Phragmitibacter flavus: one gene and its partner. The protein of the gene in region 1 interacts with the protein of each later gene in a pairwise test. Links are inferred from orthologs where the notes say so. Each region holds a gene or a part of one and is shown on either strand. Other genes may lie near its edges.

Evidence for each region.
Region 2: the proteins of FEM03_RS03535 (region 1) and glmS interact in binary tests that used the Escherichia coli proteins (3 or more experiments, as listed by UniProt). The link is inferred for Phragmitibacter flavus from one-to-one orthologs.

The regions. Positions count from the first base shown.
Region 1 is NZ_VAUV01000002.1:357,435-360,404, forward strand. Bases 27-2,923 are described here. They hold FEM03_RS03535 (phosphatase PAP2/dual specificity phosphatase family protein), read left to right. Parts: upstream 27-750; coding sequence 751-2,097; downstream 2,098-2,923. Other genes in these bases: FEM03_RS03530 (bifunctional alpha/beta hydrolase/class I SAM-dependent methyltransferase), read left to right, coding at 27-740; FEM03_RS03540 (PepSY-like domain-containing protein), read left to right, coding at 2,207-2,695; FEM03_RS03545 (response regulator transcription factor), read left to right, coding at 2,767-2,923. Outside these bases: more of FEM03_RS03530, read left to right, coding at 1-26; more of FEM03_RS03545, read left to right, coding at 2,924-2,970.
Region 2 is NZ_VAUV01000007.1:157,149-160,143, forward strand. Bases 61-2,982 are described here. They hold glmS (glutamine--fructose-6-phosphate transaminase (isomerizing)), read left to right. Parts: upstream 61-557; coding sequence 558-2,408; downstream 2,409-2,982. Other genes in these bases: FEM03_RS10580 (YceI family protein), read right to left, coding at 61-352; FEM03_RS10590 (hypothetical protein), read left to right, coding at 2,412-2,982. Also shown: more of FEM03_RS10580, read right to left, coding at 1-60; more of FEM03_RS10590, read left to right, coding at 2,983-2,995. UniProt on the Escherichia coli protein: Catalyzes the first step in hexosamine metabolism, converting fructose-6P into glucosamine-6P using glutamine as a nitrogen source.

The sequences.
Region 1 (2,970 bases):
GAATCAAACTCGGTTGGGAGGTGGGTTTTGATTCGGGGCAATCGCTGGATTATGTTTATGAAAACAAGGCTCAGGGAGTTGGCCCGATCGGTAAGTTGATCGATCGAGGTTATCTCGATGCGATTGGTTGGAAGGGGATTCGTCAACGTCGGGGCATGATGCGGAAGGGATTGGATATGGCCTTGGAGAAGACGGCGGAAGCGGGGTTGCCGAGGACGCTGGTGGACATCGCGGGTGGCGGTGGACGTTATCTGATGGATGTGCTGAAGGAGCGCACGGATGGGTTGCAGGTGTTGTGTCGCGATTGGAGTGAGGGGGCGCTTGAGGTGGGGCGGTCGACGGCGAAGGAGTGGGGATTGGAGGAGCGGATTCGCTTTGAGAAAGGGGATGCGTTTGATGAGGAGTCGCTGGCGCAGATCCAGCCTGCGCCTGCGGTGGCGGTGGTGTCAGGGTTGTATGAGTTGTTTCCGAGCAATGAGTTGTTGCAGCGTTCGTTGCGAGGGTTGAATCGGGCGGTGCCGGTGGGGGGATGGCTTGTTTATACGAATCAGCCGTGGCATCCACAGGTGGAAATGATTGCGCGCGTGTTAGTGAATCGTGATGGCAAACCGTGGATCATGCGTCGTCGTCCGCAGGGGGAGATGGATGCCTTGGTGAGTGATGCGGGATTTGAAAAGGTCACGCAGTGGACGGATGATTTTGGCATCTTCACGGTGGCGGTGGCGAAGAAGGTGGGGTGATGATATTGATATGGAAGCGTTGCCGAAAGAGAAGGGGGTGTTCTGGCGTGCGACGGTGACTTCGGCGTTGCTGGGCGCGTGGTTCTTTCTTGTTTATGGGACCTGCAACTGGATCACGTCGAAGCGGGAGGATGTGGGAACGTGGTATTTTGAGTGGGAGAAGTTGATCCCGTTTGTTCCGGAGTTTGTGGTGCCTTATTATTCGCTCGACTTGTTTTTTGTCGGGGCGTTTTTTCTTTGTCGGTCGCGCAGAGAGATGTGGACGTTGTCGAAGCGGGTGTTTGTGGTGATTGTGGCTTCGGGGATTTGTTTTTTGTTGTTTCCTTTGCAGCTGGGAATGGATCGTCCGATGCCGGATGGAGGATGGACGGTGCCGTTGTTCAAGTTATTGCATGCGCAGGATTTGCCTTATAATTTGGCACCATCGTTGCATATCAGTTTGCGGTCGATTTTCTGGGTGACTTATGGTCGGCACTTACGGGGTTGGGTGAGGTCGGTAACGAAGATATGGTTCATTTTGATTGGGGTCTCGACCTTGTTGGTTTGGCAGCATCATTTCATGGATGTGGTGACGGGATTCTTGATGGGTTGGTTGGTGATGGCGCTGATCCCGGATCGGGAGACACAGCCGGGTCCGCTGGGTTGGATGGGCAAGGTGACGCCGAGGCATCGTCAACTGGCGGGTCGGTATGGTCTTGCGGGGTTGCTGTTTGGATTGCTGGCGTTGCCGGGTGGGGCGTTTCTATGGTTTGGGTGGCCAGCGATTGCGTTGGGCGTGGTGGGGTTGAGTTATGCCACGGCGAATCCGCGTTGGATGCAGAAAAGTTCGGGGACATTGAGTCCGGCGTCGGAGTGGATGTTATTGCCGATGATGTTGGTCACGCAAGGTTGGCAGCGTCGTTGGATGAAGCGTGAGATGGGGTCGGGGGAGGTGGATGAGAATGTTTGGTTTGGGCGTCGGCCTGACGGCAAAAGGGCGGAGCATTTGTTGAAAGCGGGTTGTGTGGCGGTGCTGGATTTGACGGCGGAGTTTAATGCGCCGGTGCGGTTGCGGGAGAGGGTGGTGTATCGGAATCTGGGGTGGCTTGATCTGACGCATCCGAGTGTGGAGGATTTAAAAGAGGCGGTGGCGTTTATTGAGGAGCAGAGGGATCGTGGGATGGTTTATGTGCATTGCCAGTTGGGCTTGATGCGCAGTGCGAGTGTGGCAGCAGCATGGTTGATTCACTCGGGTGAAGTGGCCAGTGTGGAGGAGGCGGTGGGGCGGATCAGGGAGTTGGAGCCGATGGCGGTGTTGCATGGGGATGCGCTGGACGCGCTTGAGCAACTGCATCGAGAGAAGGCGGACAAAAGCTGAGAAACTTTGGGTTTCATCATCTTCTCATCATGTTGGTGTGGGAGGTTGGGGGCGTGATCAATGATGATTCACGAAAACAAAAACTCTAAAAACTACCAACTTGAAGACCATGAAAACGAAATTCCAATATCCCTTTCTTGCTGTGTCCTTGACCGTGTTGACTGCTGCCTTTGCGGGCACAGCCTGGGCGGATGATGACGATTTGAAACTGAGCCAAACTCCTGAGGCGGTGCAGGCGACGGTGCGGGACAATCTGCGCGGTGGCAAGGTGGATGACATTGATCGCGTCCAACTTGAGGGCCGCACGATGTATAAGGTGGAGGTGGATCTTCCTGATCGGAAGGGGGGCGATGACGATGATCTGAAGCTTTACATTGATGCGGATGGGAAGCTGCTGAAGTCGCGTGAAGACATGGCGTTCAGTGCGTTGCCTGCAGCGGTGCAAACAGCGGCTCGAAACCAGGGTGGCGAGATCGAAGATGTGGAGCGGGTGTCGGCTAACGGAACCGTGTCCTATGAGGTGGAGTTCGATGATCCTGATTTGACCATCGTGTTCTCGGAGAGCGGCGAGGTGATGAGCCGCAAGTCGGATGATTGAGACCACTTAAGGCTTCGAATCCGTATCCGCTAGTCCGTATTCTTAACCTTAACGAGTGACTGATTGTGCGAGTGCTATTGATTGAAGATTCACGTCGAATTCGCACCACCGTGGCCAAGGCGCTTAGTCGTCTTGGCCATGCGGTGGATGAGGCCGCAGATGGAGAGGAAGGGGAGGAGTTTGCCACGGTGAATGAATATGATGTGGTGGTGCTGGACTTGATGTTGCCAGGTCAGCACGGGCTGATGCTGTTGGAAAAATGGCGCAAGGCGGGG
Region 2 (2,995 bases), on another replicon or contig:
CCGCTTTGTGATCGCTGAGTTTGTCGAGGGAGAATTTGATGGTGGTGTTTTTGGCGGTGTTGAGCCATTTTTCGCCATGCATGTGCTCCTTCATGACAGGGTTGCCGACGGTGAGGGAGGTGGCGTCGATGACGATTTCACCCTTGGTGGCTTCAGGTTTTTCGAGGTCGATGGTCACGGTGCCGGAGACGCCGTTGGCGGTGCCGCTGATGGTTTCGAGCGGGGCATCAAGGAGGAAGGTGGCGTGATTGACGCCTTTGGCATCGGTGAAGTCGAAGGTCTGCGGGGCGGCATGGGCGAGACTGAGGGTGCTGGCGAATGCGAGGGTGGTGAGAAGGTGAAGGTGTTTCATGGTCTGATGAATGTTTTGATTGGGTTGTAGCGCGCCGAATGAACGGGCTTCCTTACGAAACGTATGGGGCTGGCGGCTGGTTTCGAATTTTCTGGTGTGGCAGGGGGTCTGAGGTTGGTGGAGGCCGCAAATATTGCTGTGGTTCAGTGTTTGACCCTGCTGGGAGCCGGACTAGACTGCGTTTTGCTTCAAACTTATTTTTCTTATGTGTGGCATCGTTGGATACATTGGCAATCGTCAGGCGAGTCCGATCCTTTTGGACGGGTTGCGCAGGCTTGAATATCGTGGATATGATTCTGCGGGGATGGCTTTGCAGAATGGCGATGGACTGAATGTATTGCGACGGGCGGGGCGGATCGAAAGTTTGCGGCAACTGGTGGCGGAGAAGGATCCGCAGGGGAAGGTGGGGATCAGTCACACGCGTTGGGCCACCCACGGGGCGGCAACCGATGAGAATGCGCACCCGCATTTGGATCAGTCGGGAAGACTGGCGCTGGTGCACAACGGGGTGATTGAGAATTATCATCCGCTGCGCGAGGCGATGAAGGCGAAGGGGCATGTGTTTACGTCGGAGACGGACACGGAGGTGTTGGTGCATTTGATCGGACAAATTTATGACGAGAGCGAGGTGGAGGATGTGGAGCGCAGGTTGGTGGATGCGATGCGTTCGGGGCTGGCACTGGTGAAGGGAACCTATGGGATTGCGGCGATTCATGCGGATGCACCGGATATTGTGGTGGGGGCGAGGTTGGGGAGTCCGCTGGTGGTGGGGCTGGGGACGGATGAGCATTTTTTAGCGAGCGATGTTTCGGCGATCGTCGCGCACACGAGGGATGTGATTTATTTGAATGACTATGACGTGGTGAAGATTTCGGCGGATGGATTTGAGGTGAGTTCCTTGGAGGGGGCGGCTGCGAAAGTGCTGGTGAGCCGGGTGGATTTTACGGAGGACGAGGCGGAGAAGGGGGATTTTGAGCATTTCATGCTGAAGGAGATTTATGAGCAGCCGCAGTCGCTGAGAAATGCGATGCGGGGGAGGCTTTCGCGTGAGGAGGCGACGGCGGTGCTGGGTGGGTTGCAGATGACGCCGCGGGAGCTGCGGCAGGTGGACCGGATTATTTTGGCGGGGTGTGGGACGGCGTATCATGCGGGGATGGTGGGAGAGTATTTGATCGAGTCGATGGCGAGGATTCCGACGGAGGTGGAGATCGCGAGTGAATTCCGGTATCGGAATGTGCCGACGGGGAAAAACACTCTGCAGCTAGTGATTTCGCAGAGTGGCGAGACGATTGATACCTTGGCGGCGTTGCGTGAGGCAAAGCGCAAGGGGATGAAGTGTCTGGGGATTGTGAACAACGTGGCGAGCACGATTGCGCGGGAGACGGACGGGGGGATTTACATTCATGCGGGTCCAGAAATCGGGGTGGCGGCGACGAAGAGTTTTACCTCACAGGTGGCGGTGATGACGTTGCTGAGTTTGATGCTGGGGCGGATTCATCATTTGAGCAGCACGGATGGGTTGGAGATGATTGAAGAATTGGAGGCGATCCCGGACAAGATCATAAGCATTTTGCAGCAGGCGGATCACATCAAGCAGATCGCGAACAAGTATGCGAATGCGGAGGGGATGTTGTTCATGGGACGGCAGATGAACTATCCGGTGGCGCTGGAGGGGGCGCTGAAGATGAAGGAGATCAGCTACATTTATGCGAGTGGGCATCCGAGTGCGGAGTTGAAGCACGGGGTGATCGCGCTGGTGAAACCAGAGTTGCCAAGTGTGTTTATCGCGCCGCATGATGCGGTGTTTGAGAAGAACATCAGCAACATTGAAGAGGTGAAGGCGCGCAAGGGCCCCGTCATCGCGGTGGCGACGGAGGGGCATCCGAACATTGAGAATGTGGCGGATGATGTGATTTATATTCCGCGTTGTCCGTCGTCGTTGAGTCCTTTGCTGACGGTGGTGCCTTTGCAATTGTTGTCCTATTACGTGGCGGTGGCGCGGGGTTGCGATGTTGATAAACCGCGCAACCTTGCGAAGAGTGTGACGGTTGAATAGGTGATGAAGCTTTCCTCCTTCCTCATCATCACGGCATTGGCTTTTGGGCTGGTGCTGGAGAGTTTGGGTGCGCAGGCGGTGCTGAAGGAGATTCCTGAGCCGGCTTCAGTTTCGGGTGGGGAAATTGGTGGGAAGCCGCCTGAGGTGGGGGAAATTGGCAATCATACTTTACCGGCGGATTTTTTAGATCGGGTGAGCCTGGAGGCAAAGGCCCGGTGGCGTTCGCTTTATCGTGAAGCGGCGGCGGCGGCTCCTCCGACGGAGAGGTTGAAGGTGGCTTTCACGCTGGGGGGACTGCTGGCGGACAGTCATCTGGCATTTCAGGCGGGTGATGCGCAGCAGTTCAAGAACATCAATCAGGACGTATTGAGGTATTGCAGTGCATTGGGATTGGCCGACAAGGTGACGCCGCTGGTGATGAGTGAGAGCAAGATGGCGGAGGGGCAGGAGTGGGTGGCGGTGAGGCCGATGCTGCATGAAAAACGGACGTTGGTGGAGAAACTTTTGGGGGAGCAGCGGGATGAGGATCAGGCGACGCTGGTGAATCTGGGGATGTGGTTCAGGCTTTTTGAGATTTCGACTGATGC